DNA from 3 places in the Pseudoalteromonas sp. AWM4_233 genome. Region 2 is predicted to be linked to each of the others. Evidence: riboswitches for the same ligand, from Rfam matches in the RefSeq annotation. Region 2 holds a riboswitch; each other region holds the start of a gene.

Region 1 (3,407 bases), on a different contig from region 2:
TCCAGTTGGCTTTAACACCTACTTCCCACTCTTCACTGGTTTCAGGCTCTAGGTTAGGGTTTCCGATGAAGCTCGCTGGGAAATAACCAAAGCGTTCAGTAAAGGTAGGTGCTTTAACGGCTCTACCATAGCTTGTGAAAACGGCGTAGTGAAGTCGTTAAGTTGCCATGTGAAACCGCCGCGATAACTTACGGCATTGTCGAACTCACTATTGTTGTCGAACCTTGCGCTTAATGTTGCCGTTAGCGACTCGGTAAACTGACTGTTTGTTTCTGCAAATACGCTGTAGGTGTTGTCGTGTTGTTTTTGGTTAGGATCGCCAAATACAATAGGGCCGCGCTGGTCAAAAAGGCGCTGTAGATATTCAACGCCGCCTGCAAAATCCCAATTGTCGATGGTGTAAAAGCCGGTCCAGTTCTAATTCAATACGCTCACCCGTGGTGCCGCCTGTATCCGTACCCGATTCAGTATTATCGTTTTCATCTTTACGATAGTGTGCACTTAATGCCGAACGGTAGCCTGTGTTATTCGGCAGCAAATTCCCATCTTAATTTCGCACTAACTTGTGTGCCATCTGTCACGTTATCTGTATCAGCGGGAAGGCCAGGTTATGACAAAGTCAGTACCGTCATAGTCATTTTCATATTGAACAGTACGTAAATTCGCGATGAAGGTGTGCTCGGTGGTGGCGGCATAATTGAGGTTTATGCCAGCAGTCATATTGTCATAGCCATCGTCTTCGTTACCAACGCGAGATACGTTATCTCCGTCAGTCCTAATATAGCTCGCGTAGGCAGACACTCCCACGTCATCGCTCTGTGAGCGCGCATTCATGCTGCCCTGAAGGGTACCTTGAGAGCCAATGCCAGCTGAAAAATCTACGTGAGAACCATTGTCGGCAAACTGGCCAGATTTAGTGGTAATGCTCAGTACACCACCAATTGCACCGCTACCCCACCTCGCACTTTGCGGGCCGCGAAGTAGCTCAATGCGCACTACGTTGGCGCTAGTAAGATGAGCAAGGTCAACAAGACTCCCTTGGCCTACATCGTTGGCAACAACACCATCAATTAAAACAAGTAGATGGTTGGTTTCACCGCCGCGCACGCGCAGCTCTGTTAAGCCACGCAGACTGCCTGACTGAGACAAGCTAACGCCCGGTAGGCCGCGAATGAGGTCAGTAAGTTGAAGTGCGCCCGAAGCTTTAATGTCGCTTTCAGTTAGCACCGATACTGAGCCAGGCAGTTTAGTTAGCGAAATAGGTAAACGGGTGCCGGTGACGGTTAGCGTTTCAATATCTTGGTTTGAAGTTTGCGCGAAGGCAGATGTGCTTAAGCACGAAATAACTGCAGCGCTAAGGGCTGCTTTAGTAAAATGTGTACGCATGGTTTTTATATTATCTTTGATGCGCTCCACCCGAGCACATGATGAGTGAAAGTGCACGTTGTTACTTATTCTTTTGAATAGTGAGCAAACAAACGACACCATGAAGTACAGGCCGGTATCCGGGCTTACTCGCCAATACCGATAAGGTAATGGCTCTTTTGCCTTCCCATCTAATGGCGTCTGATTGCGCTGAAGCGCGTTGACGTATAAAAGACAGTGGCGCAATGAAAAGAAAACGACAATGCGTTGAGTTTACCGTTGCGGGGGCAGCATCAGCTTTTCACTGATTTCCCGTTTAACTATTGTCACAGTAGTAGTTATGGAGCGCGACAAAAGCACCTACACAGCGCGATTATATAGAACTTAAAAAGTGATAGCGAATACGGTTTCTTATACCTTACGCTTTTCGTAACCCGCATACGGTTATTGTACTAGGGTTATCGAAAAAGCGCTTTTGAGCAGTGAGGCAGAAGTGCAATGAGTACCCCAATTTTAGCGGGGGCTCTTGGAGTGCAGATAGCTGTTCTTTAAGGGCAAGTATTTGGCCTTCCCAATATTTGTCTTCAGCAAACCAAGGGAACGCACGAGGAAACGCAGGGTCTTCCCACCGACGAGAAAGCCACGCCATGTAATGCACCATGCGCATTGCTCTTAGCGGCTCGATAAGCAGGTAGCTGGGCACGTATCGAATTCGTGAAATTCTTCGTAGGCCTCTACTAGGGTATCTAGCTGCAAAAGCTGCTGTTGGCGGTCGCCACTTAACATCATCCATAAGTCTTGAATAGCGGGTCCCATACGGCAGTCATCTAAGTCAACGAAGGTTGGACCGTCGCGCCATAGTATATTGCCTGGGTGGCAGTCACCGTGTAAACGAATATTCGATGTTGGCTTATACGCTTGTTGGGTGGCCTCAATAACTGGATTGAGTATGGCAAAAAAGGCCGTCTTCAAATGCTCGGGTAGCAGTGTGCTTTGCAACAGAACCTGTTTGGGCTCATCAGGGTAACTTTCAATGTCAATTGAGGGGCGATTCTGCAAACCCTTTAGCTGAGCGCTAACGCGGTGAATGCGGCCTAATAAAACGCCCCATCCATTCGGAGCTGATCAAGGTTGTCGTTTTCAAATTGTCTACCGCCTACCGAAGGGAATAGCGTAAATCGATAGTCAGTCTCCGCCACCGTATGGTGATGGAGCGTTTTACCGTTTAAAGCTAAAGGTGCAGCCAATGGGATTTCGTTATCGATTAGCTCTGCAGCAAACGCGTGTTCTTCAAGAATTTGAGCGTCTGGTCCATCGACCTGGGCGATAGAATTTTGCTACATAGCGCTGACCGTCTTCAGCCAAAAACTGATAGACGCGGTTTTCATAACTGTTGAGCGCTAGCAGGCCGCTTTGAAGAAAAATGCCCTGACTTTCCGAAGGTGCCGAAGCGTCGGGATGCTTGTATTAACCTTAGCAATACGTAACTGCAATGAATAACTTTAAAAAGATAACCCTTGGTCAAGTTGGCCAAGACACTGAAGATATGCGCAAATTCCAATTTGATTTTGCAAAATTATTAGAAGATTACCAAATTGACTCTGTTGCTATAAAGCAACGTGCACCAAAGGGTAAGTTTGCAGGTAGTGCGACAGGTTTTAAAATCGAAGCTGCCATTCAATTAATAAAAGATGTGGATGTTAAAATTTTATCTGCAACTGAAATCAAAGAACAATTGAAGCGTAACCCTTTACCAATCGACTTTGAAGAAACTGGGCTTAAGAAATATCAAGAAACTGCATTTATTAATGCTTATGTTTACATCATGATGAAAACATACCGCCCAGAAGAGCTATAAAGAATAGACTCAATAAATATCCGGCGATATCAGGCCGGATATTTATCTCACTGAAGACAGGTTTATTTATGTGTTTCATATAAAGAGTCCGACATCTTTCTTAAATCCACGTTTTCTATATAGTCATCACTCAACGTCAGAATTGCATTTAAATTACTTACTAACTTTTCTTTTTGCAACTACC
Region 2 (13,972 bases):
CGAGGAAGATCTGTGCCTTTCGTATCGTCTTTAGCATCTAAGAAGGTTAAGTTTACGTTGTGATCGAAACCATATGTCGAAGTAGTTAAGCTCAGCTCAGCACCTTTCATGGTTGCACTGTCAACATTGTAAGGAATATATTTGCCAGTATCAGCATCATATTGATTAGAAATTAGGTTATCAATTTGATTGCTAAAAATTGCAAATTCATAACGAACAGAGTCAGTTGTGACACTCAGACCTAGCTCATTGTTGGTTGCTTCTTCTGGTTTAATATTTAGGTTTGGTAGATACCAAGGGCTGTCTTTCACAAAAGCATTAGTTAAAGAAGGCGCTCTAAATGCTGTACCGTGGTTGAAATGCACGCTCACATACTTGTTCGCTTTGATACCAAAAGCACTGCTATAGGTGTTTGCTCGACCATGAAAATCGTAGTCATCAGAACGCGTAACTAAGCTTGCTAAAAACTTGCCATCATCATAAAAACCACCGACAAAAACAGCTTGGTTATCACGAGACGTTTCAGAGAAAGAAGCACTAGAGCCGCTTAAATCTTCATCTAAAAGATTCGCACCAGCTGTTAATTGCACCTCATCGTTAAGAGCATATAAAGTGCGATACTCTAATTCTGTTCGTTCTGTACTGTAAACATCCTCAGTAGCGGTGCCCGTTTGTGTATTTTCTTCTTGCGAAAGACTGAGTGCAGCAGTGTGGGTAAATTCTGCTGTTTTCTTTTCCCAGCCTAACTTACTCGTAAAGTTTTCGAAGTTATACGCATCGTTGCCCCAAGCATTATCATAATCTGCTTGACCGCTGCTGAACTGACCAATGACGTTAAATACACCAAACTGATCAGCATCGTAGTTTAAATTAACGCCTAAGTTGCGGTTTAGGTAGCCATCCTGATCATGATCTTTTCCGATTGCAGCTTCTGGATCTTTGGCAATTACGTCATAACCATCAGTGCGCTCAAAACCGAAGTTAACGCTCACATCTAAGTTATCACGACTAAATTTAGTCGTACCTTGTAGATTAAAATAGTTATGCGCCCCCGTTGTCACGTTTACTTGATGCTGTTGAGCCTCACGCGTAATAATGTTGATCACACCAGCAATGGCATCAGAGCCATAAATTGCAGCGCGAGCGCCTTTAACTACTTCAATACGCTCAATACTATTTACAGGAATGTTAGTAAAAGACACATCGCCAGAGTTCGCATCGCTAATACGCACACCATCAACTAATACAAGTGTATGTTTGGTGGCTGCACCACGAACAAAAACACTCACTTTTTGCCCGTAGCCACCATTACGAACAATATCGACACCTGACAATGTATTTAATAGAGACGGAAGATCTCTGACATTTGATTGCTCAATTTGAGCTCTATCAATAACACTCACTGCGGCAAGTGCGCTATCAATAGATTGAGAGAATTTATTCGCGGTAACCGTGATACGTTCGATAGGTTGAGCCTGCTCAGCAGACACAGAAAAAGACAGTGCAGCAGCAACGGCAGCACCAAGCAAAGATTTTTTAAGCATAATAATTCCAAACTTGCGCCCACCGCACAAGTAACAACAAGTAAATTAGCTCAAGGCCGGTCTCCGGACTTTGTATTAATCATGAAAGATTAAAACATCACCGTTGCGGGGGCAGTGTTGGACTACATACTTTCCCGTGTATATTCACCAACTTCCCGATTATCTCGATTTCATTCAATTAGGTATCTTGGTGTTTCTCACCATAAATCGAGCACCTTGAAAAGAGGCGCTATTGTGCACAAATAATGAAAAAAAGGCAATGGACGTCTAGAAATCTAAAATAACCTTTATATCCTAAAAGCTTAAAAATAAGCAACGCACCAAAAACGTAAGTCTAAGCTTAACATTATGAAAATTAATAATAAGTTCATTAAAAATCTTTGTTCGGTGAACATGCAAAAAACTAATGACGCTAACTGTTGATTATTTAAACTATTTCTGTAATGGTAATTTTAACTAAGAAGAGTACAGGGAAAACAATAATTGAAAAATATAGTCCTCTTAATGACAGCGCTGTCCAGCAATGCATTTGCCAACCAAACCGATTATGAGTTAATGCAACAATGGCTAGACTTAGAGAGCCAAAAAGGCAAACTAGAACTAAGCTGGCAAACAAATCAGCAATCATTACAAAATCAAATTAAGTTGCTAAAAGAAGAAAAAGCAGCGTTACGTGCATTAATCAATAAAGCCAAAGACGCGCGAAGCGAAGTGGACGAAAAGCGATTTGAACTCACTCAGCAACAGCAACAGCTTGAAGAAAATCAGCGACTAGTTGAAGCCGAGCTAAAAAGCCTAATGCAATTTATTAATAGAGTCTCTCCTCTATTGCCCCCTCCTATTCAGGCTCAATGGGAAGATGCTTTAACGACCATTAATAGCACACCTTACTCTAACAGCGAGCAACTAGAAAAACTGCTAAGTATGTTTAAATCAGCGACTGAGTTTAATCAAAGAGTTGCGTTGAATAATACCAATATGACCATTCCTACAGCAGGCGGGGAGACACAAATGCTCGTAAGTCAGATCTATTTGGGTTTGTCACAGGCTTGGTATGTTAGCCAAGATGGTAAACACTTTGGGATAGGACGGGTAGAGCAACATGGTTGGCAGTGGCACCACACGGAGCAAGCTCAGCAGTTATTGGGCCTCTCTTCACGAGAAGACCTATTGCAATCTCTTGCACAAATAAAATCTATACTCAATAAACCTACAACTGCAGCCTTTGTGAATGCCCCTCTTGCAATAGCTCCCATTGAAAAGGACTTACTATGATCACTCGGCTCACAATATTACTTTTCTTGTTGATCACAGGCTTTTCTTCTACAGCAGCCCCTAATTCTGTCAGCCAAGAGCTCGTCAACAGGATCACAGGCTCTCAAAAGTCACTGCAGGCGCTTGAATCTAAGATTAACGAAGAAACTCTGAAATATCAGGCCCAACTAAATAAAGAACTTGCTGTCGTCAAAGCATTACGAGAACAAGCCACAACTATTCAACGAACTGCCGATGAGCAGTTGATGAGTATTGAGCAACTCTCAGACAGGATCAATAAATGGCGAGAACAAGATAATTACCAAAAACTGTTATTACAAACTTATTTAGAACAACAAAATATTGCTTTTGAGCATACTGGAACGAGCAATGTCACAGCCAATCCTGAGATATTTCGGCATCTGAGAAACGAATTAATCGACGATCTTGCACCTAGCTGGCAACAAACTGATGTGATCAGCACAAACGGTGAGGTCAAACCTTTCAATGTCCTCAATATTGGCCCCATCCAGCTGGCATATAATTCCCAATTACAATCTGGTGGGTTGCTTGAAAATCCAGTTAATCAAACTCTACCTAACCTTGTTAAAGGGGTAAGCCAAAATGCTCAAGCTATGCAATTGCAACAACTCAATCAAACAGGCATAGGAAGTGTGACTTTTGACCCGACACTTGGTAATGCCACAAAATTGCAAAATAACCAGCAAGGGATAATTTCTCACATTAAAAAAGGCGGTGTGTGGGCATTACCTATTTTATTCTTTGGCTTATTGGCACTTATCGCAGCTCTACTTAAAAGCATTCAACTCATACGTTTACCTCGCATTAGTAACGATTTCATTGAACAACTCAAAGCCCAAAAAACTTCATTGGAAGCTCAAATTCCATTTGATGGTGCAGAGAAAAAGCTGGTTCAAATCGCGCTTGATACACCAATCTCAGAGCAAAGAGACGATCAAATCGTGTCTTACTTAATGCGGCACCAACAGAAGGTGGAAAACTATTTAGGCGTTGTTGCTACAACAGCTGCTATTGCCCCGCTTTTAGGTTTACTTGGTACTGTATCTGGCATGATAAATACCTTTATGATGATGAATACCTTTGGTACAGGAGATGCGGCAACCGTCTCGGGAGGAATATCGGAAGCTTTAGTTACAACAGAGCTGGGGCTGATTGTTGCTATTCCATCACTCATTATAAGTGCGCTGTTAAATCGTAAGGCTAAAAGCTATAACGCCAAGCTTGAAGCCAATGCAATTCAGATTAGTAAATTTGCGATGCACTAACATGACAGATATCAGCATCTTCCTAAAACTACTCAACAACACCATAGTTTGGACATTGATTGGGGTTGCATTTTTTAGTTACGGTAAGCTTTTATCGTTACTGGCTTTCGCAACTTGCAACACACAATGGGCTGCGCGTTGTAATTACTGGTTAAGCGCTCTAAAGACATTGCTTGCATCCTTACCTTTACTGGGACTCTTGGGCACAATCAGTGGATTGCTAAGCACATTTAATTTCATGTCTGTCAACAACGGACTAGATATGCAAGAGATGATCAGTGGCGGGATTGCCACTGCGATGTTCACAACACAGCTAGGTTTAGTATTTGTTGTACCTGGTCTTTTGCTCCATACCGCTTTGAGAAGCAAAGTTTCTAACTGGCAGGTAAATACGGCATGCGCTCACTAATAAAACAAAAAATTTCCGAATCTAAAAGCCAAGAGATCGACTTAGCACCGCTACTTGATGTGGTCTTTATACTACTTATCTTCTTTATTGTGACCACTGTATTTGTAAAAGAAACAGGGGTAGAGGTTGATAAACCCAACGCCGTATCCAGTCAGCAGTTACAAAAGTCAGTATTTTTAATTGCGATAACGGATACCGGTCAAGTCATGTATGCAGGCACTAATATTGGCGTTGCCGGTGTAAGGGCAACATTGATGCAAGCAAGCCGCTCGCAAACTCGTCCACTGATCATTCAAGCAGACAAAAGCGTTCCCACTGAGTTATTGGTAAAAGTCATTGATCAAGCTAAGCTCGCCGGTTTGAGCAATATTAGCCTAGCAACACAGGCGCAATAATATGGCCCCTCTAACTCATAATTCATTGAAGTATGGAACGCTCACTTTAGCTCCCTGGCTGTTAAGTGCAATGACTGTTGCAGGTCTAGTTTTCAGCTTACATTTACTAAAACAGCAACCTGTGGCACCAAAAGCGGACCTCATTACCAGAAAAATAGACGTGGCTTTACCAACCCCTCCACCGCCGCCGCCACCGCCAGTGAAAACTACTTCGAGCAGTAGTGAGCCGTCTCAAACCGCGCTTAACCTAGCCAGCTTAGGTGACGGACCTAGTATTAATTATGCTGATAAACCGACGATGACACTACCAAAAGTCGAGTCGCTTGAGTTACCCAACTTCGCGATGGATGCAAAGGTGATTCAAGAACGATTAGCCCTTGATGTGCCTTTACTGGCTGTCGAAAAACTTGATCGCGTGCCTCAAGTCGTGCGACAAAAATACTTCCCGCCCCCTAAATCTGTTAGACAAAAGGGAGTGAAACGAATAAAGACACAAGTTGAATTGATCATTGATCAATCAGGCAAACCCTATATCAAACGCATTGTTGATCCTGTTTACCCCGAAATGGAAGAAGTGATCCGCGCCTGGGTTAGCCATGCAATCTTCAGCAAGCCAAAGAAAGATGGCAGAGCTGTACAAGCAATTTACTTTTACTCTATTAACTTCAATTACGGCAGATAATCTATGAAGAATCTAAAACAAATAATTATTGCTGCGCTACTGTCTCAAAGCCTGTGTAGCACTGTCGCATTTGCCAGCTCATCATCCTCTCAATTTAAGATAGAGGTTGCGCCTCCAACATTTGTACTACCTCAGTTTACCGGTCCTTACACTGAAAAAGAGGCGAACATAGCACCTGAAGAGCTTGAAACAGCAGAACGCTTAAAGAGCCTGTTAGAGCAGGGGAAAAGAGAGCAAGTTCTTAAGGAACTAGAAGCTTTTTATGAAATAGAGTTAAGCGTTGCCATGATAATGCTAAAAGCACAACTATATTTCGCGTTAGAAGATTATGATAAAGCGGAAAAAGCCTACTTATCATCATTGAGCCGAAGCCCACAACTTATTAGGGCGCATAGTGACCTTGGGCAGCTTTACTTACTTAAAGGGAAGTTAGAGAAAGCAAGAGAACACTTTTCTAATGCTATCTCCTATGGCTCTCAAGATGCTCTCATATATGGTCAGTTAGCATATTTAAACTTATCCCTACACGGCCCCTATTCTGCGATTTCAGCGTACCAGCAAGCACTCTCATTAGAACCAACTCAAGAACAGTGGCAGCAAGGGTTATTTATTGCTTTAACGCAAGCCAAAATGTACCCGGCTGCGCAAGCGCTTCTAAGCGAACTTATTGCCAAGCACCCGAACGATCATAAGTTATGGCTAAATCAAGCAATACTTAAACTTGAACTAGATAATAACGTAGAAGCATTAGCATCTTTAGAAATGGCAATACTGCTCGGTAACGAGCAGCAAAACAATTACAAAATAGCAGCTCAGCTTCACATGCAACTTGATAGCTTTGATAGAGCCGTAGAACTTATTAGCTATCATTTGAATAACTTTGATCTTGAAATGAATAGCCTCAACACCTATTTAACTTGGCTCGGTCAAAGGGGATTATGGTCTCAAAGCCAAGAAATTCTGGCGTCGCTTGAAACTAAAGTACAAACCATGTCGGCACACAAGCAAAGTGTAATCTACCTTCACCATGCCCTGATTGCACAGCAATTAAATGGCACGCGAAAAGCTGTTGAAAATTTCAAGCTATCAATAGAGAAGAACCCTAATAATGGTATGGCATTAATTGAATACGCTAATTATCTAGCATCTAATAAACAGTTTACTCAAGCAGAAACCTTACTATTGCGGGCTGAAGCTCTAAATGATTCGAAAAAAGAAGCCCTGCTCGCTAGAGCTCAGCTCTATGTCGATTTACAAAATTACCAAGCCGCACTCAACACTCTTAAAAATATTGCAAATCAATACAAAGAAACAAAAGGTATATGGCAACAAATAACATTAATAGAAAACATTATTAAAACAAAAGAGCAGCAGAAAACTTAAGGACTACAAAATGAAAAGACTCTTAATTTGCTTACCACTCAGCCTGTTAATTGGCTGCCAGTCGAATACAACCCAAATGGCCTGCAATGCCTCAGAAAGTGAATGGTATGAATTTGGGCAAAACAGTGCTATTACAGGAAAAAGTGTCCGTATTTTTGATGCCTTTAAGCAACAATGTGCAAAACAATTAACTCCAACTGCACAAAAAAGCTATATAGATGGCTTTAGTGACGGATTAATATCTTACTGTACTTTTGATAATGGATTTAAAAGAGGTCAAGAAGGGTTAGAGTTAAATCACAGTTGTCCATTAGAAATACGGCAAGAATTTGAAAAAGGCTATAAAATTGGTAAGAAAACAAGAGATGAAAAGTTAAAACAGGCTGAATTTGCTCGAAGAGAGCAACTAAGATCTCAGCAAAAAAAGTATGTTGCACCTCAAAAACATTAAAATAATTGTAACTGGCTATAAATACTCTTAGTTATAGCCAGTTATAGAAGTACCTAGTCGCGGAAATTCTTAAACTGGAAAGGCTGACCTAGTTCACCAGTGCGGATTAACTGCATTACTTCTTGTAAATCGTCACGCTTCTTACCTGTTACGCGCACTTCTTCACCTTGAATAGAAGCTTGCACTTTGATTTTTGAGTCTTTGATAAGCTTAACGATTTTCTTCGCCATGTCTTTATCGATACCCTGCTTCAGGGCAACTTTACGTGACACATACTTACCAGAGCGCTCAATATCTTTCAGCTCAAGGCTTGAAACATCTAAGCCACGCTTTGACGCTTTCGCTGCAATGATATCGAACAACTGCATCACTTGCTGCTCAGCTTCAGCTTTCAGGTTGATCGTTTCGTTTACTAACTCAATTGATGCATCAACACCACGGAAGTCATAACGGGTTTCAAGTTCACGGTTCGCATTATCTACCGCGTTCTTCGCTTCTGTCATTTCAATTTCAGACACAATGTCAAATGATGGCATTATCTATCTCCTAATCATATTATGGCCTGATTATAACAAGCAAAAACCGACTCGGTGAATAAATTTATCTCGCCTGATAACATCTATTTACAGAGCACTTTCGTATATTCACCCACCATCCATTTTTCGGTGATATACTGGCTCTACTTTGCCTGCATAGAGATATAGGAAGTTTTGTGACTCGGCGTATTTACCAAATTTTATTACTACTCACTTTAAGTATTTGTACTGTTTTATTTGCTAAAGAGATCCAGCATTCAGGCATTCGATTTGAGCACGCTGATAAAATTGCACATTTTGGTATTTTTTTTGTGCTTGCCTTTATTATGCATCACGCCATTCGCATTCCTATCTGGCTTCAGCTTTGTTTACTAACCGCTTACGGAATTGGTATTGAATACATGCAAGATACCCTGCCTCATAGGCAAGCTTCTGTTGGTGATTTTGTTGCTGATGTAGCAGGTGCTGCCAGCTACTATTTAAGTTATTTCGCATGGCGAGAATGGCGAGTTCGTAAGCATGGCTAGCATTCATGTTTTAGGTGCTGGTGCTGTTGGTTTAAGCTTTGCGTTTCATTTAAGCCAACACCATCAAATCACGCTAGTGACTCGACATAAAAAAAACAACACTTTTTATTATCAAGAAGGCGAAACCGTCACTCCAATCACTGCCAACATAGTTGATATCACAAGTTTAACCTCACAAGATCCCATCTCAATTTGCTTTATCTGCGTTAAAGCGTACCAACTCGTTGATGCTTTCAATGTCATTCAGCCTCTTCTAACGCCAGAAGCAAAGGTAATTATCAGTCACAATGGTATTACCGATTTGGCTGAGATCACGTCGCAACTCAGTAAGAATCAAAGCCTATACTTTATGAGTACCTCACGCGGAGCACTTAAAGCGTCGAGCAAAACAGTGGTTCAAACAGGTATTGGTGCTACCTATTTAGGTGCTTGTAATACCGAAGCTGAAAATAACATTGATACTTTTTATGAAGCAGTATTTGCTGAAAGTATTTCCGCCAGCGCCATTCATAACGACATTACATTGCTGCGCTGGCAAAAGCTGATGGTTAATATTGCCATTAATCCACTCACCGCTTTGCATCAAGTTCAAAATGGGCAATTACTCAAACCGAATTACGCCACACAAGTGATGAACTTATTAAATGAAGCCTGTTTTATTGCCGATAAATTAGGAGTTGATATCGCATTAGCTCGAGCGCTCAACAGTGCGTATACCGTTATGCGACAAACTCGCAGTAATAACTCATCAATGGCACAAGATTTAAAATTAGGGCGTAAAACTGAAATTGAGGCAATCTGTGGCTATATCGTTGGTGAGGCGAAAAAACTCGGGCTGGATGCGCCTTATAACCGAACCATGCTTGAACAAATCAATCGTTTAGAACAAACAAGCTGATAGCAAAAAGCCGAGTTATACTCGGCTTTTCTGACAACTAAAAATACTTGCTATGGACGGTACACTTTTACATTCATGTAACCATTTTCATGCAAAATAAGTGCTTGTAGCTGGCTCATTACCCCACGGGCACAATATAAGTAATATTCTTTATCTTGAGGCAGATCACCAAACTTAGTCGCTAATCTAAAGAATGGAATATGCTCTACTTCTACCCCATCAAGCTCAAGTGGATTTGCGTCCTCTTCTTCTGGCGAACGAATATCAAGTACTACTGCATTTTCAGGAAGCTCACTAACAGTTTCAGCCTCTTTAACTTCTTCTTTCGCTTCTTCTTCGATTTCGCGAATGTCTTTTACAGTCGCGTTTTTGATCACAGTATCTAAAACATCAAAGTCGAACTTGGCTTCTTCTTCCAAGATCTTTGACATTTTCGCTTTAACAGTCGGCTTTTGTGAAATAACACCACAGTATTCAGGCATAGATTCTGCCATTTCTACTGTACCAATCTCACGTGCAATCTTGATAATGTCAGCTTTATCGTGCTGAATAAGCGGGCGTAAGATAAGTGTTTCAGTTACACGGTCTATCACACTTAAGTTAGCCAGTGTTTGACTAGATACCTGACCAACACTTTCACCTGTAATTAACGCGTGAGCATTTACTTTTTCAGCTACCGCAGCGCCTGCACGCATCATCATACGCTTAAGTACAACACCCATTTGACCGTTTTCTACATTTTCTAAAATCTCGGCTACCACAGGTTCAAAGTCTACCGTAATAAACTTAACCTTGTGAGTAGAGCTAAATTGCTTCCAAAGATAATGACTAACTTGTTTCACGCCGATTTCGTGGGCAGCACCACCAAGATTAAAGAATAAGAAGTGAGTACGCGCACCTTTACGCATCATTTGGTAGGTAGCTACACCCGAGTCAAAACCGCCTGAGATAAGAGAAAGAACATCTTCTTGCGTCGGCAGAGGGAAACCACCAATGCCGTAGTGAGTGTGGGTAACAATATAGGCTAAGTCTTTTTTGATTTCGATTTTAACTGTTACATCAGGCTTGCTCAGCTTAACTTTTGCGCCTTCAACATTTTGATTAAGGCCACCACCTACATAACGCTCTACATCGCTTGAAGTAAAGTCATGGTTACCATTACGCTTCACACGCACACAAAAGGTCTTCCCTTCGATAGTGTGACTCGCAAGTTCTAGAGTACGCTGGTAAATATCGTCAATGGTTTCAAAAGGTGTTTCTTGTACTTCGATAAACTGCACAATACCTGGTACGCGTTTTAGGTTATCAATGAACCATTCACGGGTTTGTGCATCGCTGATATCCGTTTCAACTGCAATGTTATCCCAGTTATTTTTTACGCGAACTTTTTCATCTCGACGAAGTAAAATCATCTTGATGTTTTTCTCAAGTAACTTGGTAAAGCGTTTACGAACAGATTTACTCTTGATCGCGATTTCAGGGTGCAGTTTTACGATAAATTTAAGCATAGAAACACTCTTAAGGTGGGCGAATGCGCGCCGCGTCAGTCGGGCGCGCGATTATAACAAATTTCTATGCGATGAGGAAATAAACAATATTGGTTGATTAGGCAATACTCGGTAAAGCCTCATCAGCCAATTGCTGATATTGCTTTTGCAGGTCGCTAATTTTCTTAAAACTCAAATCAGTGCAATATGGTTTGACTAAAACCAATACTTTGACAATGCCATTATAGATATCTTGTTGCTCTAATACCCCTGTCATACGACGCGCTTTAACGTAAGGTGTCCAGAAGCTCACCGTCATCTTTAACATGTGCGCAAACTCAGATGCATCCTCATCTGTGATTTCTATTACGCCAGCACTGCGTAATCCGATCACTACTGAGCGCACTTGATTAAACAAATCGGCTTGAAATTCTATGTATTGCCTTTTTAACTCACTGTCCTTCGCAAGAATGTCAGTTAGGTTGTCATAGAAGAAATGATAACGCCACATAAGTTCAAACAATGAATCTAAATACTGTGTTAATTGTTCTAGTGGCTCGTGAGATGTGTCGAGTGGTTTAAAGTGGGTACTTAAATGCTCTCGATACAGAGTGAAGATATTACGGATAATGTCTTCTTTATTTTTAAAGTGATAATACAAATTGCCGGGACTTATACCTAAGTTTGAAGCGATATGATTGGTAGTGATCGCTCGCTCTCCATGAAGGTTAAATAAGGCAATACTGGTACGAATAATTTTTTCCTTGGTATTCATATCCTGCTCTCAGACACGCTAATAATGATGAATATAATAACTAAATTCTGCTTTAATTACTTATTTGATTCTGTCATAAGACATAAATTATGTGACATTACCCAAAAAAAAAACAGTTCCATAAAAATTATATCCATACTGAAAATACCATTAAAACGGCTTAGTTATAAGCAACAAGTTGCTAAGCAGACCAGTGATATTTGCTGCAAAGCTTGATAACATTACGGAAATTTTATTCTTACTGAACTGTTATGAAAGTTACCGCGCTATATCCTGGCACTTTTGACCCACTCACCAATGGTCACGCAGATTTAATTAAGCGTGCAGCTAAAATGTTTGACGTGGTGTTATTGGCCATTGCCAATAACCCGAGTAAAAAGCCTTGCTTTAACTTAGATGAGCGCGTTGAACTCGCTGAACAGGTGTTGAGTGAATACAAAAACGTTAAAGTCATCGGTTTTTCTGGACTATTAGTCGATTTAGCTAAACAACAAAATGCCCAAGTATTAATTCGCGGCATTCGCGCAGTCTCGGATTTTGACTACGAGTTTCAATTGGCGAATATGAACCGCCGACTTAACCCTGATCTTGAAAGCGTATTTTTAACGCCTTCAGAAAGAAACTCATTCATCTCCTCAACGCTCGTTAAAGAAGTGGCTTTACATCATGGTGATGTAACCGAGTTTGTCGATCCTATTGTTGCCAAGGCCTTAATGGAAAAATTACACGGATGAAGTTAAAACTATTAACCCTAGCAGTCGGCCTAAGTAGCTTCTCAGCTATCTCTAGTCCCTGGATAGAAGCTGAACAAGCGCAGCTTAAGCATTCTATCGACTTACTTGTCAGTCACAACTTAATTCAACGACCAGTCAATCAATACCCTTTATTATGGCGAGGTATAGTGCAAGACTTGGCTGCTGTTAATATGAATGAAGTACCTGAGTCGGCAAAGTTCGCGATTGCGCATATCAAGCATGCTTTATCTAATGCGAAGCAAAAACGCCGCTCCAGTATTCGCGCTTTCTACAACCAAGACCCAGAATTAAGAGAAGGGTTTGGCGAGCGCAAAGGCGCAAAGTCTGGTGTTCAAACGTTTGGTCAGATAATCAGTGAGGACGTTAGCGCTAAAGTGCAAGTCAACTATACGGATGATGCCATCGATGGTAAGTACATCAATCATTATGGTAGTCATGTCGCGATATTGCTAGATAACTGGTCAGCTAGTATCGAGCAATTGAACTATTGGTGGGGCCCAGGTAATGAGCAAGCTTTACTGCTTAGCAATAACGCGGCCCCTATGAAAGCGTTTAGACTGAGTAGAGCCAATACCGACTACCAAGGCCCATCATTTTTATCATTTATCGGCCCTTGGCAAGTCACTGCTATCGCAGCCAAGCAAAAGCCAACATTAGCCACAAAGAAAGAAGGTGATTTTTGGGGCGTTCGCTTATCTAGCATGCCATTATCTGGATTAGAGATTGCGTTTAGCTCAACATCAAGTGACTTTATTTATAAAGAAGATCCACAAAACCCCGAGCTTAGAAGCAAGCAGCGTCTAACAAGTTTAGATGCGAAATACTCGGACACTTTTCAAGGTTTACCTTTTGCTGTCTATGCTGAGATAGCTGGTGAAAATGACGCCGGGTTATTACCTAGCAATAGCAGCTATACCCTTGGTATTGAGGGTCACCTTGCAGATATAACCTATCGAGCAAAAGGCTTTATTGAATTAAGTGATACAGAACTGAATTGCCAAGCAGAGCAAGCCAGTTTCCAATGTAATTTTGCTACATCAAATAAAGGGGCTGATTACATGCAACGCGAGCAATGGCTAGGTGCGGCCATGGGACCGCAAGCTAAAAGCGTCACTCTAGGTATTGATTATTACCGTCTGGCTGGTTTCGGCGGGTATGCTAAATTAAAGCAGTTAAATTTTGATTCTTTAGATTTAGATAGAAGCTTACTCGAAGTAGGCTATCAGCAAGGCGTATTAAAAGGCTTAGGAAAACTGGGCTTGAGTGTTTGGAAAGATAAACTACCCAAAGACTCTGAGACTCACACAGCAGTCTCAGCAAGCTGGGAAATTCAATTTTAATTAAGGGCGCGTATAAGCGCCCTTAATTTTTTCGCTTAGCTTGTACCAACCTAAAAAATCTTTTTGTACAACTAAAACTAGGACCATGATAAGGTCTGAGCCATTTATCCCATAGCTAAATACAGTCCAAAACCACCAAAAGCCACTCTCCTTCAACCCCTCATGTATAAGTAAAAGATCAAGCTGTAATAAGAAAAATAAAGAAGCGTTCACTCCAAGTGCAACCGTT
Region 3 (13,972 bases), 220 kb from region 2:
CATTGCGTATTTCAGCAACTGGACTTTGGTCTAAATTGAACTAAATTCATTCTATTTTCTCCTCGAAAAGACCTTGTAAATCTGGATTAATTTCATAATTCCACTCGCATAGTGGGGGTTATTAATGTTAAAATCACAGAAATATGTGAGGACTCGTCCACAAGGTTTTAGTTATGGATTGTTTTGTCGCTTGGCTTTGCCGAATACAGAATGGTCACTTTCTAGATCTTGGGGCAAAAAAAGATTTTTCAATTTCTTTCCGTTAATGTAATGCAAGTGCGTATGATCAACATAAAAAAAGGTCTGGACTTACCAATAGAGGGCGCACCTCAGCAAGTAATTCATGATGGCGTAGCTGTCAAACGAGTTGCCGTGCTAGGTGAAGAATATATCGGTATGCGTCCAACCATGCATGTTCGCGTGGATGACCAAGTCAAAAAAGGCCAAGTTCTTTTTGAAGACAAAAAGAACCCAGGCGTCAAGTTCACTGCACCAGCTTCTGGTGTAGTTAAAGAAATTAACCGTGGTGCTAAGCGTGTTCTTCAATCTATCGTGATTGAAGTACAAGGCAACGAGCAGGTTACTTTTGAAAAGGTGGCGGCTGCTGATTTAAGCAACCTAGACCGTGAAAAAGTAAAAGAAGTGCTTGTTGAATCTGGTCAATGGCCAGCGCTACGTGCTCGTCCATTCAGCCGAGTGGCAGCACTAGATGCAACTGCAAGTTCAATCTTTGTGACTGCAATCGACACAAACCCATTAGCTGCAGATCCAGCTGTGATCATTGCTGAAAACGTTGAAGCGTTTGAAGCGGGTCTAGCTGTAGTATCGCGCTTAACTGATGGTAAAGTGTTCGTATGTAAGCAAGCAGGTAGCACAGTACCAAGTTCTTCACTTTCTCAAGTTGAAGTTCATGAGTTCGGTGGTAAACACCCTGCAGGTTTAGTAGGTACTCACATCCATCACCTAGATCCAGTATCTGAAAACAAGCAGGTATGGCATTTAGGTTACCAAGATGTGATTGCATTCGGTAAGTTATTCCTTACTGGTGAAATCTACTCTGACCGTGTAGTTGCTTTAGCGGGTCCTCGCGTTAAGAATCCTCGCTTAGTTAAAACACAAGTTGGCGCTTCTCTAACTGATTTAGTTGCAGGCGAGCTTGAAGACGGTGATAACCGAGTCATTTCTGGCTCTGTGTTAGCTGGTAAAACAGCAACCGGCCCTCACGCTTTCCTAGGTCGCTACCATACTCAAGTATCAGTATTACTTGAAGGTCGCGAGAAAGAACTATTTGGTTGGATTGCACCAGGTAGCAACAAATTCTCTGTAACACGTACATTTATCTCACACTTAGCGCCGAGCCGTTTGTTCAATATGACAACGTCTACAGGTGGTTCTAAGCGTGCAATGGTACCAATCGGTAACTATGAGCGTGTTATGCCACTCGACATTCTACCTACACCACTACTTCGTGACTTAATTGCACGTGATTTAGATAGTGCGATTGCGTTAGGTGCATTAGAGCTTGATGAAGAAGATTTAGCACTGTGTACTTTCGTATGTCCAGGTAAGTATGAGTACGGCGCAATCTTACGTGATTGCCTGACTACTATCGAGAAGGAAGGTTAATCCCATGGCCTTAAAGAAATTTCTAGAAGATATCGAGCCGCATTTTGAACCTGGCGGTAAGCATGAAAAGTGGTATGCCCTGTATGAAGCAGTCGCAACCGTTTTCTACACTCCAGGTTATGTAAACAAAGGTGGCACGCACGTTCGTGACAACATCGACCTAAAACGTATCATGATTTTAGTGTGGATGGCGACATTCCCTGCAATGTTCTTTGGTATGTTTAACATCGGTCACCAAGCTGCTCTAGCAATTGGTAACGGTTTTGAAATTGCCAACACTTGGCAGGCTGCTATTTTCCAAGCATTAGGTGGTGAGCTTACTGCACAATCAGGTATTGGTGCTAAGTTCTTCTATGGTGCATGTTTCTTCCTACCAGTTTATGCGACGGTATTTATCGTTGGTGGTTTCTGGGAAGTCTTATTTGCTTCTATCCGTAAGCATGAAGTTAACGAAGGTTTCTTTGTAACATCTGTATTATTTTCACTGATCCTTCCTTCTACAATTCCATTATGGCAAGCCGCGTTAGGTATTACTTTTGGTGTTGTAGTTGCAAAAGAAGTTTTCGGTGGTACAGGTCGTAACTTCCTTAACCCAGCATTAGCAGGCCGTGCGTTCTTATTCTTCGCATACCCAGCTGATATCTCGGGTGATACGGTTTGGACTGCAGTTGATTCATTCACAGGTGCAACAAACCTAGGCCTAGCGGCGCAAGGTGCTCTTGATTACAACAACATGGCACTTTGGTGGGATGCTTTCTATGGCTTCGTACAAGGTTCTATGGGTGAAGTTTCAACGCTAGCACTAATGATTGGTGGTTTGTTCCTAATCTATGTTCGTATTGCGTCATGGCGTATCGTGCTAGGTGTATTCCTAGGTATGGTAGTGATGTCTCTACTTCTTAACATGATTGGTTCTGAAACTAACCCTGCATTTGCTATGCCTTGGCACTGGCACTTAGTACTAGGTGGTTTTGCATTCGGTATGTTCTTTATGGCGACTGACCCAGTTTCTGCGTCTTTCACAAATAAAGGTAAATTCGCATACGGTGCACTTATCGGTGTAATGGTTGTTCTGGTACGTGTAGTTAACCCTGCATACCCAGAAGGTATGATGTTAGCAATTCTATTCGCTAACCTATTTGCACCATTATTCGACCACTTCGTTGTACAGTCTAACGTTAAGAGGAGATTGGCACGTGTCTAGTAACAATGAAACTATTGGCAAAACGCTAGGCGTTGTTGTTGGCCTATGTTTAGTATGTGCAGTTGTTGTTTCTATGGCATCTGTTCAATTACGTCCACTACAACAAGCAAACAAAACTCAAGACGTGCAACGCAACATTCTTGCTGCAGCAGGTATTGAAAGTTCAGCAGATGTTTTCAAAACATTCAATGAAAACATCGAAGCACGCGTTGTTGATATGAAGACGGGTGAGTTTGTTGATACAGATCCAAACTCTTTCGACTTCGAATCAACTAAGTTCGATGCAAAGCGCAGTGTGAAGCTTGAAAAAGCGCAAGATAAAGCCGGTGTTCAGCGTATGACGACTGAATCTCCAGTTTACTTTGCTAAAAATGCTAACGGTAAAGTAGACACTATCATTCTACCAATCCAAGGTTACGGCCTTTGGGGTATTATGTACGGTTTCCTAGCACTAGATGCTGATACTAAGACTGTTAAAGCAATTAACTTCTACAAGCACAATGAAACACCGGGTCTTGGTGGTGAAATCCAAAACCCACGTTGGACATCTATGTTCGAAGGTAAAAAGCTACCACTTGATATCGTAAAAGGTACTGCTGGTAACAACGAACACAAAGTAGATGGTCTTTCTGGTGCGACATTAACATCTGTAGGTGTTGATAACACAGTTGACTTCTGGACAGGCGACAAAGCGTTCGGTCCATTCCTTGCGAACGTACGTAAAGGAGCATTGAACTAATGGCAAATGCAAAAGAAATGAAAGAAGTCTTGTTTGGCCCTGTTTTTGCGAACAACCCAATTGCGCTTCAAGTACTTGGTATTTGTTCTGCACTAGCAGTGACATCAAGCCTTAAGAATGCACTTATCATGTCAATCGCTCTGACATTAGTATGTGCTTTCTCAAGCTTATTTATCTCTATGATCCGTAACCACATCCCATCAAGCGTTCGTATCATCGTTCAGATGACTATCATCGCTTCATTGGTAATCGTGGTAGACCAAACGCTTCAAGCGTTTGTATATGCAACAGCGAAAGAGCTTTCGGTATTCGTTGGTCTAATCATTACTAACTGTATCGTAATGGGTCGCGCAGAAGCATACGCAATGAAGACACCACCACTGATGTCATTCCTTGATGGTATCGGTAACGGTTTAGGTTACTCAGTAGTGCTTCTAACTGTTGCGTTCATTCGTGAGCTAGGTGGTTCAGGTACATTATTTGGTATCGAGATTTTACCACTTATTTCTGAAGGTGGTTGGTACCAGCCTATGGGTCTATTAATCCTACCGCCAAGCTCGTTCTTCATCATTGGTTTCTTCATCTGGGTACTTCGTACTTATAAGAAAGACCAAGTAGAAGCGAAGGCATAAGGAGAGAGAGATGGAACAATATATTAATTTATTCGTTAAAGCGGTTTTCATTGAAAACTTAGCGTTATCTTTCTTCCTAGGTATGTGTACTTTCCTTGCTGTATCTAAGAAAGTAACTACATCAATGGGTCTAGGTGTTGCAGTAATCTTCGTTCTTGGTGTTGCTGTTCCAGTAAACCAATTAGTTTACTCTGCAATCTTAGCGCCAGGTGCACTAGAGTGGTTAGGCTTCCCTGAAGCTGACTTAAGCTTCCTTAAGTTCCTAACTTTCATCGGTGTAATCGCAGCACTTGTACAGATCCTTGAGATGACACTAGACAAGTTCTTCCCTGCGCTATACAACGCACTAGGCATCTTCTTACCACTAATCACTGTAAACTGTGCGATTTTCGGTGCAGTAGCATTCATGGTTGAGCGTAACCTGAACTTCGGTGAGTCTGTGGTATTTGGTTTAGGCTCAGGTGTAGGTTGGGCACTAGCAATCGTATTACTTGCTGGTATCCGTGAGAAGATGAAGTATTCAGACGTACCAGATGGTCTTCGTGGTTTAGGTATTACCTTCATCACAGTAGGTCTAATGGGTCTTGGCTTCATGTCATTCTCTGGTATTTCACTTTAATTTAGCGAGGAAAAATCATGCTTGAGGTATATTTAGGCGTAGGGATGTTCATCGCTATCGTTGTAATGCTTGTATTGATCATCATTGCAGCGAAGTCGAAGCTTGTACCAAGCGGTGACATCACAATCAGCATTAACGGTGACCCTGAAAAGGCAGTTACTTCAGCACCAGGTGGTAAACTACTAGGTGCACTAGCAGACGCTGGTATCTTCATTTCATCTGCTTGTGGCGGTGGAGGTTCTTGTGGCCAGTGTACCGTTCACGTTAAAGCGGGTGGTGGTGATATCCTGCCAACTGAGCTTGACCATATTTCAAAAGGTGAAGCGCGTGAAGGTTGTCGTCTAGCGTGTCAGGTTGCTGTTAAAACTGACATGGAAATCGAAGTTGAAGAAGAAATCTTCGGTGTTAAGAAGTGGGAATGTACAGTTATCTCTAACGATAACAAAGCGACATTCATCAAAGAGCTTAAGCTTGGTATCCCTGATGGTGAGGTTGTACCTTTCCGTGCAGGTGGTTATATCCAAATCGAAGCGCCAGCTCACCACGTTAAATACGCTGACTTCGATATTCCTGAAGAATATCGTGCAGATTGGGAGCGTTTTGGCTTCTTCAATCTTGAGTCTAAAGTTGACGACGAAACGATCCGTGCATACTCAATGGCTAACTACCCAGAAGAGTATGGCATCATCATGCTTAACGTTCGTATCGCGACTCCGCCGCCAAACAACCTAAGCCTACCATGTGGTAAGATGTCATCGTTCATCTGGTCACTTAAAGAAGGTGATAAAGTGACTATTTCTGGTCCATTCGGTGAATTCTTCGCGAAAGAAACTGATGCAGAAATGGTATTCGTAGGTGGTGGTGCTGGCATGGCGCCAATGCGTTCACACATCTTCGATCAGCTTAAGCGTCTTAACTCAGACCGTAAGATGTCTTTCTGGTACGGTGCACGTTCTAAGCGTGAGATGTTCTACGTAGAAGATTTCGATGGCCTAGCGGCTGATAACGAAAACTTTGAATGGCATGTAGCTCTTTCAGATCCTCAACCAGAGGACAACTGGGAAGGTTACACGGGCTTCATCCATAACGTTCTTTTAGAAAACTACCTGAAAGACCATGAAGCGCCAGAAGATTGTGAGTTCTACATGTGTGGTCCTCCAATGATGAACGCGGCTGTAATCAACATGCTTAAAGATTTAGGCGTTGAAGACGAAAACATCTTACTAGATGACTTCGGTGGCTAAATCAGCGTTATCTCAGTGAACACTTCACTGAAATAAGATAGACTTAAACCCCAAGCAATAAGCTTGGGGTTTTTTTTGGGATAGAGAAAAGTATGAAGAAACTAGTAGGCATTTTTGTATTACTGACCACGGTTGTTTTGACAGGGTGTTTTGACGACAAACAAGAGATTGAACCTATTGTTATTCAGGGTAAAACAATGGGGACCACTTACACGGTCAAAGCTTTTCCAATTAATGAAAATTTAACTGCTGAGAAATTAAAAACAGAAGTTGATAACACTTTAATTGCGGTGAATCAGTCTATGTCACCTTGGGTGAAAAACTCAGAGATTAATCAGTTCAATACGTTGGCAGCAAATACTTTTATGCCTATCAGTGATGACTTTAAGTCAGTTGTGAAAGAGTCTGTTCGTTTAGGCGTTTCAACAACAACACTAGATGTCACCATGGGACCTCTCATAGATTTATGGGGGTTTGGCCCAGATAAACGCCCAACAAAAACACCTTCACAGTCTCAACTGGATGAAATGAAGGCTCGCATTGGTGTTGATAAGTTGGTTTTAACAGACGAAGGGTTAGCGAAAACCATTGACGGTTTAGAGTTATCTTTTTCAGCGACAGCGAAAGGTTTTGGTATTGATAAAGTTGCTGAGCTTTTAGAATCTAAAGGGATGATAAATTACATGGTTGAAATTGGTGGTGAGCTTAGAATTGCGGGCACTAAAGCTCAGTCACAACCTTGGCGTATTGCGATTGAACAGCCAGATGCGCCAGCAGGGCAGAGGCAAGTGCATAAAGTTATTGAACCAGGCAATAACGGCATGGCGACTTCAGGTGATTACCGTATTTTCTACGAAATGGATGGCGAGACCTATACGCACTTGATTGATCCAGGCACAGGCAAACCAGTTAAGCATGATTTGGTATCTGTGACCGTCTTACACCCATCAGCAATGACTGCTGATGGCTTGGCAACAGCACTTACTGTCATGGGCACAGAGCGAGCAAAAGCTTACGCAGAAGAGCACAATTTAGCTGTATATTTAATTAGTAAAAGTAATGAAGGGCTAGTGACCTATTCAAGCCCGGCTTTTGCGCCTTATTTGTAAATAAGGCTATTTTGATTAATTAGTCGAAATAGTACACTAAGCGCGTTATAATGGCGGCTGTTTAAATGCCGTCATTTGGTTCAGATACACTGAGCCGTTAAACTGTTTTTAAGGGGCTTGTGCATGTCACTATTTTTCCTAACTTTTGGGTTACTTATTTTAATTGTTGCGGCTATGGCTGTCGGTGTAATCGTGCAAAAGAAATCTATGGCAAGCAGCTGTGGCGGTTTAGGCGCGGTTGGTATTGAAAAGTCATGTGATTGCGATGATCCATGTGACCGACGCAAAAAGCGTATGGCGAAAGAGCAAGCTTGGAAAGAGAATCAGATTCTTTAAGTTAAGCAAGTTTCCTAGAATTAAATGCGAGCTAAGGCTCGCATTTTTGATCTGAGGCTAAAATGACGAAGACATGGTATTTCCTAAGGCACGGTAAACCTGTTACTACAGGTATTCTCACTGGTTCTAAAACTGACGTTGCCGTGTCTGCGTTAGGGTTAGCAGCGATGGAGTCTGCTTTACCAAAAACAGTTCAATTTGATACCTGTATTTCTTCCCCTATGCTGCGTTGTCTGAGCTTTGCGAAAAACCAATCTAGGCAATCAAGCTTACCACTGGCGATAGCAAAGCAACTTCAAGAAATGGATTTTGGAGATTGGGATGGTCGAACTTATGAATGGCTTTGGGAGAACACACAGGATCCAAGTATAGGTGAATTTTGGCAGTCGCCTTGGCAGCATACGCCGCCAAATGGAGAGTCCCTTTACGCGTTTAGGTCTCGTGTCAGACAATGGTGGGAGGCAGAACTATCAACCCGACATACAACACATAACCTAGTAGTGACTCATGCTGGTGTGATCAAACAAATTTTAGCTGAAGTCCTTAACTTACCTTTAGATTCTCTTTCCTCTATCAATAGTTTAGAAGTTGGCTATGCTACATTGGTAAAGATAGAAGTTTACTTTGATGAAGCACATAAGCCGTGGCCTAAAGTTGTGTTTTAGCCATCTAGACTTCATAATACGGTTTTTCTGATTAATCTTGGGAATAAGCTGAAACTGCTTAACTGTCCCCGCAACTGTGAAGTGCATTTAAATGCACGAAGTCAGATACCAAGGTCAGAAAAATCCTCTTGAGCGGGCGTACTCAAGAGCACACAATTTTAACCGAAATTCGGTTAGGACTGTGCGTTTGTGTCTGCCCAACAGTTAGTAAGGGTACGAATGCAATTAGCTTGTCAGCACTCTGAATTTGCTCTGCAAGTTTCAAGCTTAGATTTGGTGCTAGATAACCATCAAATATTACAAAACATCTCTTTCAATGTTACAGAGGGACAGTTTATTGGTTTATTAGGTCCTAATGGGGCTGGTAAGTCATCGCTGCTTCGTTGCCTTTACCGTTTTTTTAGCCCTTCAAACGGACAAATAACCCTTTTTAACAAAACGATTTCAAGTTTCTCGCATAACGAATATGCCCAGCAAGTTGCAGTGGTTCTACAAGAAATGCCTGAGCATTTTAATCTATCGCTTTATGATGTAGTTGCAATGGGTGTAACACCTCATAAAAGTTTATTTTCTTCATTAAATAAAACCGACCATGAACTAATTGCAAAGTCTATTGAACAGGTTGGTCTGGCACACAAAATCAACGAAGCATTTGCTCACCTTTCAGGTGGTGAAAAGCAAAGGGCGCTGATCGCGAAAGCCATGGCACAAAAACCTAAACTATTGATCATGGATGAGCCAACCAGTCACTTGGATGTAAAATATCAAATACAAATTATGGAGCTCGCCAAAGCAATGGGGATCACAGTGATCGCTTCTTTCCATGATTTAAATCTTGCGGCAGCTATGAGTGATAGCTTGCTGGTGCTACAACATGGCGAGCTATATAAAAGTGGAGCGCCAAGCGATGTGCTAGATGCGCAATTACTCAGTGATGTATTTGATGTCTGTGCTGAGGTCTCGCAAGTACCTTGCCCGTATAGAGACAAAACCCATATTCCTCATATCCGCTACCACTTTGGATATCAACTATGAAGCCGCTTATTTCGCTGTTAATTTTGCTGATAAGCTGCTTTGTTAGTGCTTTAGTTGCCATTAAGCATGGCGCGATTGATATTAATGCGAGTGCTGTTTGGCAAACGCTATTTGCTTATGATGCCAACGTCTTTGAGCAAAAAATTGTTATGGAACTTCGTATTCCCAGAGTGGTTTTGGCATTTGTTGCTGGCAGTGGTTTGGCATTGGCAGGCATTATTTTGCAAACAGTGACCCGTAACCCTTTGGCAGATCCCTACCTTTTTGGTATTTCATCAGGCGCATCATTTGGCGTCGTGTTACTTATAACATTTACAGGTATCACAGCTGGTTGGGCGATGTCAGGGGCGGCGTTTTTAGGTAGTGTGCTGGCAATGACCCTATTGTTGCTGATTGCCTATGGACAAAGGTCGAGACAGGTAGAAGCGATGTTACTCGCCGGTGTTGCCTTATCTTTCTTATTTAGCGCATTTACCAGCTTGCTGTTGTATTGGAGTGACCCACAAGCAGTGAGTGCCATTATGTTTTGGAACTTAGGTAGCTTTAGTCGTGCAGATTGGCAATGGTTGTGGTTGCCCTGTTCAATTGTATTGCTATGTATGGCTTGTATGCTGTTGTTTAGGCGCGGTTTAAACGCACTATTACTGGGTGACGAAAGCGCTGCAACTTTAGGTATTCAGGTGGCTAAGTTGCGTTTAGGCATGTTGCTATTGAGCTCATTGCTGACTGCGGTATTGGTTGCCATGTGCGGTGGCATTGGCTTTGTCGGGTTGATGATCCCGCATTTGGTACGTTTTTTCATTTCACAGGCAACTTCAATTGGCCTGCTGTGTACTGCTTTAAGTGGTGGTTTGATGATGATCTGGGTAGATCTATTTGCCCGTACTATTCTTGATAATCAAGAGCTTCCCATTGGTGTTATCACTGCTGCAATAGGCAGTGTGTTCTTTTTAACTTTACTGACTCTCAAACAAAAAAGGCCTTAGCGTATGTTCTCAGTTAAAGCACTTGATACGCGTTCTCGCGAACTTATCGAAAAAAAAATAAACCTGAAAACCAAGCCTTTGGGTGCGTTAGGTGAGCTAGAAACATTGGCTAAACAGCTGGTGACTATTTTCTCTCAGGGTATAGAACCTGAGCAGCTTTCAGCATTTCGACCACAAATCAGAAAACCCACTCTAACAGTGTTTGCAGGCGACCATGGTATCGCTGCAAAAGGTGTATCTATCGCGCCTAGTGAAGTAACAGCCCAAATGGTAGCGAATTTCGCGTCAGGAGGCGCTGCAATTAATGTTTTCAGCAAACAATTAGGCTGGCAACTCGAGATAGTCGATTGCGGTATTCTAAGTGAACCCGACCAGGCCTTAGGTGTTACGTCACAACGTTTGGGTTCAGTTACGCGTTCATTTGATGAATGTGAAGCGCTAACCCAAGCTCAAGAAGCGCAAGGTTTTGAGTTTGCTAAGAAGCTAGTTCATAAACAATATCAACAAGGCTGTAATACTTTTGCATTTGGTGAGATGGGCATTGGCAATACCAGTGCAGCATCGGCTATTTTTAGTGCGTTGAGTGGGCTCTCTGCTGAATACACGGTTGGGCTTGGCACGGGTGTTTCAAACGAAGTGGTAGATAAAAAAGTTGAGCTGATTAATACCGCGCTTAACTTACACCGAGATAAACTTAACGACCCGCATGCAATCTTACGTTGTTTGGGTGGGTTTGAGATCTGTCAAATGGTCGGTGCCATGTTGGCTGTTGCTGAGTTACAGCAGGTTATTGTTATTGATGGCTTTATTGCAACGGCCGCGGCATTACTGGCTATTCGTATTGAGCCAAATAGTCAGAGCTATATGGTATTTGCCCATTGCTCTTCTGAGCAAGCACACCTGCAAATGTTAAATTCAATTAATGCTAAGCCTCTTTTAGATCTTGGTCTTAGATTGGGTGAAGGGACGGGGGCGGCACTGAGCTTACCCTTGCTACAAAGTGCTCTGGCGTTTTATAACGACATGAATAGTTTTGATGACGCAAATGTCACGAAAGTTGTTTAACATGAATAAGCAACACTTTTTATTGGCTGTGAGCTTTTTAACTCGCGTGCCTGTACATTTTAAACAAGAGATTGAAGACAATGCACTCAGTGAAGCCAGTGGCTATTTTGCCTTAGTGGGTTTGTTGTTGGGTGTTGCTTTGGCTGCTGTATATGGTGTTGCGTTTTTGATTTTTCCTTCAAGCGTTGCTGTGATCTTCACTCTTGCTCTAGGTATTTTAATTACTGGCGCATTTCATGAAGACGGTTTTGCCGATGTCTGGGACGGTTTTGGTGGCGGTTGGACTGTGTCGCAAAAGCTGTCGATTATGAAAGACAGCCGTCTAGGTACGTATGGTGCCAGTGCACTTATTTTATTACTGTTATTAAAGTTTCAGCTGATGAGCCTGCTTAGCGATAGCTTTACACAAGTATTGTGTGCACTGGTATTAGGTCATACTTTAAGTCGTGCAATGGCAACAAGTATCATTGGCAAGCTTGATTATGTGCAAGAAGATGCCCAATCAAAAGTAAAGCCGGTCGCCATGTCGCTCTCTTCTCATGCAAAAGATTTCCTCGCATTAACCTCACTGTGCGTGCTATTTGTGCTTTGGCTTTTTACACAGTTGTCTTTAATGAATGTGATTATTTTAGTGGCTGTTTTATTTTTAACTCGCCAGCTGTGTATAAGCTGGTTTAAGCAACAGCTAGGTGGGTATACGGGAGATTGTTTAGGCGCTGCGCAACAATATTGTGAAATCATGATTTATTTAACTTTAGTGGCGCTCTGGGTGTAATGAAGGCAAGTGATTAGCTATGACTCAAAATAATATTCATCTCATTTTAGGTGGCGCGCGCTCTGGCAAAAGTAGTTTCGCCGAGCAAACGGCGTTGGATTTATATGCTTCAGGCAAAGTGAGCAAACTTGTATACATCGCCACCGCAGAAATTAAAGATGATGAGATGGCAGAGCGAGTATCACATCATCGTGACACACGAGATAAACGCTGGCAAGTGATTGAAGAGCCATGGCACCTAGCCGACACATTGCAAAAATTTGGTGGCGACAGTTGCGTACTAATCGACTGTTTAACCTTATGGTTAACACATGGGTTATGTGAAAAATCAGAGTCTGAATTACAAGTACAAAAGCAGCGTTTGCTCGAGGCATTACAAAATACACGAGCATCTGTTTTGCTAGTCAGCAATGAAGTAGGTCATGGCATAGTGCCCCTCGGCGAGTTAAGTCGGGTTTTTGTCGACCAGTCTGGCTGGTTAAATCAAGATATCGCTAAAGTTGCGCAGCGTGTTGACTTTATTATGGCTGGTTGCCCGTTAAGGATTAAATAAGTGACGAAGATAAAAACATTAATGGTGCAGGGCACTACATCTGATGCGGGTAAAAGTACCTTGGTTGCGGGGTTATGCCGCGTGCTTGCTAGGCAAGGGGTTAAGGTTGCGCCGTTTAAACCTCAGAATATGGCACTCAATAGTGCGGTAACCCCTTGTGGCGGCGAAATAGGCCGTGCCCAAGCGCTACAAGCCATCGCTGCGAAACAGCCTTTAAGCACCGACTTTAATCCTATTTTACTCAAGCCGAATAGCGACACCGGTGCGCAAGTCATTATTCATGGCCGTGCCATTAGCAATATGGAAGCGGCGAAATACCACGACTATAAAAAGGTCGCGATGCAAGCAGTGCTTGAATCGCATCAAAGATTAGCATCTGATTTTGATGCCATTATGGTCGAGGGGGCGGGCAGCCCTGCGGAAATCAATCTGCGTGAAAATGATATCGCTAATATGGGGTTTGCTTGTGAAGTAGATTGCCCCGTGATTATCATTGCTGACATTGATAAAGGCGGCGTGTTCGCACACCTTGTCGGTACTTTAATGTTACTCAGTGAATATGAGCAGTCATTAGTGCGAGGCTTTGTGATCAACCGTTTTCGTGGCGATATTGCTTTGTTGCAATCGGGTCTTGATTGGCTCGAAGAAAAAACGGGAAAACCTGTGTTAGGTGTGCTGCCGTATATGCATGGCTTGAATATAGACGCTGAAGATGCCGTCGCAATGGATAATGTGGTGACTGACAAACAACTCTCGGTAAGTGTGTTGTTACTGCCGCACATTAGTAATCACACTGACTTTGATAGCTTGCGGTTAAATCCTCAAATCGATTTGCGCTATGTAAAACATACAGAGCAAATCGGGCAAACTGATCTGATTATTATCCCGGGTAGTAAAAACGTCATTAACGACTTAGCTTTTTTACAGGCGCAAACATGGCAAACCGAAATACAGCGTCACTTACGTTATGGCGGTAAGGTGCTAGGCGTGTGTGGTGGTTTACAAATGTTGGGTCAACGCATTTGTGACCCTGATGCCATAGAAAGCTCACAGGCAGAAATTACAGGGTTAGGATTAGCTGAGTTTGAAACTCAGCTAACGCAAACCAAAACCCTGACTCAGGTGCAGGGTAAGTGCGTTATCAATCAGCAAAGCGTGGATATTAAAGGCTATGAAATTCACTGCGGGCAAAGTAGCGGTCCTGCCCTAGAAAAGCCATTTATGTATTTTACTGACCATCCACAAGGTTTCCTGAAAGATGGTTTTGTATCTGATGATAACCAGGTTGTTGGAACTTACTTACATGGTTTGTTTGATGAGCCCAAAGCGGCTGAAGCCATTTTACACTGGGCGAGTAATGGCAGGCTAACAGAAACGAATTTTA

Evidence for each region. Region 2 has a riboswitch for cobalamin ahead of ACXAC4_RS14910 (TonB-dependent receptor domain-containing protein). Riboswitches for the same ligand answer to the same signal wherever they lie in the genome.
Region 1: it holds a riboswitch for cobalamin, as region 2 does, so the genes downstream of both, ACXAC4_RS26625 (TonB-dependent receptor) here and ACXAC4_RS14910 (TonB-dependent receptor domain-containing protein) in region 2, are expected to answer to the same signal.
Region 3: it holds a riboswitch for cobalamin, as region 2 does, so the genes downstream of both, ACXAC4_RS13850 (ABC transporter ATP-binding protein) here and ACXAC4_RS14910 (TonB-dependent receptor domain-containing protein) in region 2, are expected to answer to the same signal.

What each region holds. Positions count from the first base shown of each region.
Region 1 is NZ_JBSWSZ010000127.1:38-3,444, forward strand. It holds partial or broken gene ACXAC4_RS26615 (hypothetical protein) at 1-76, opposite strand, end outside; gene ACXAC4_RS26620 (TonB-dependent receptor domain-containing protein) at 49-396, opposite strand; gene ACXAC4_RS26625 (TonB-dependent receptor) at 592-1,386, opposite strand; cobalamin riboswitch at 1,480-1,744, opposite strand; partial or broken gene ACXAC4_RS26630 (serine/threonine protein kinase) at 1,871-2,790, opposite strand; partial or broken gene ACXAC4_RS26635 (DUF3010 family protein) at 2,873-3,223, shown strand.
Region 2 is NZ_JBSWSZ010000001.1:3,282,690-3,296,661, forward strand. It holds gene ACXAC4_RS14910 (TonB-dependent receptor domain-containing protein) at 1-1,544, opposite strand, end outside; cobalamin riboswitch at 1,582-1,778, opposite strand; gene ACXAC4_RS14915 (DUF3450 family protein) at 2,028-2,819, shown strand; gene ACXAC4_RS14920 (MotA/TolQ/ExbB proton channel family protein) at 2,816-4,105, shown strand; gene ACXAC4_RS14925 (MotA/TolQ/ExbB proton channel family protein) at 4,107-4,514, shown strand; gene ACXAC4_RS14930 (ExbD/TolR family protein) at 4,502-4,909, shown strand; gene ACXAC4_RS14935 (hypothetical protein) at 4,911-5,591, shown strand; gene ACXAC4_RS14940 (tetratricopeptide repeat protein) at 5,595-6,974, shown strand; gene ACXAC4_RS14945 (DUF2799 domain-containing protein) at 6,985-7,425, shown strand; gene ACXAC4_RS14950 (YajQ family cyclic di-GMP-binding protein) at 7,479-7,961, opposite strand; gene ACXAC4_RS14955 (VanZ family protein) at 8,138-8,488, shown strand; gene ACXAC4_RS14960 (ketopantoate reductase family protein) at 8,481-9,386, shown strand; gene thiI (tRNA uracil 4-sulfurtransferase ThiI) at 9,437-10,894, opposite strand; gene ACXAC4_RS14970 (TetR/AcrR family transcriptional regulator) at 10,992-11,648, opposite strand; gene coaD (pantetheine-phosphate adenylyltransferase) at 11,900-12,382, shown strand; gene ACXAC4_RS14980 (capsule assembly Wzi family protein) at 12,379-13,743, shown strand; gene ACXAC4_RS14985 (hypothetical protein) at 13,744-13,972, opposite strand, start outside.
Region 3 is NZ_JBSWSZ010000001.1:3,063,167-3,077,138, reverse strand. It holds gene ACXAC4_RS13895 (Na(+)-translocating NADH-quinone reductase subunit A) at 283-1,626, shown strand; gene ACXAC4_RS13890 (NADH:ubiquinone reductase (Na(+)-transporting) subunit B) at 1,631-2,830, shown strand; gene ACXAC4_RS13885 (Na(+)-translocating NADH-quinone reductase subunit C) at 2,823-3,569, shown strand; gene ACXAC4_RS13880 (NADH:ubiquinone reductase (Na(+)-transporting) subunit D) at 3,569-4,201, shown strand; gene nqrE (NADH:ubiquinone reductase (Na(+)-transporting) subunit E) at 4,212-4,820, shown strand; gene nqrF (NADH:ubiquinone reductase (Na(+)-transporting) subunit F) at 4,838-6,064, shown strand; gene ACXAC4_RS13865 (FAD:protein FMN transferase) at 6,157-7,173, shown strand; gene nqrM ((Na+)-NQR maturation NqrM) at 7,297-7,509, shown strand; gene ACXAC4_RS13855 (histidine phosphatase family protein) at 7,572-8,174, shown strand; cobalamin riboswitch at 8,186-8,307, shown strand; gene ACXAC4_RS13850 (ABC transporter ATP-binding protein) at 8,394-9,209, shown strand; gene ACXAC4_RS13845 (FecCD family ABC transporter permease) at 9,206-10,195, shown strand; gene cobT (nicotinate-nucleotide--dimethylbenzimidazole phosphoribosyltransferase) at 10,199-11,260, shown strand; gene ACXAC4_RS13835 (adenosylcobinamide-GDP ribazoletransferase) at 11,262-12,035, shown strand; gene cobU (bifunctional adenosylcobinamide kinase/adenosylcobinamide-phosphate guanylyltransferase) at 12,055-12,588, shown strand; gene ACXAC4_RS13825 (cobyric acid synthase) at 12,598-13,972, shown strand, end outside.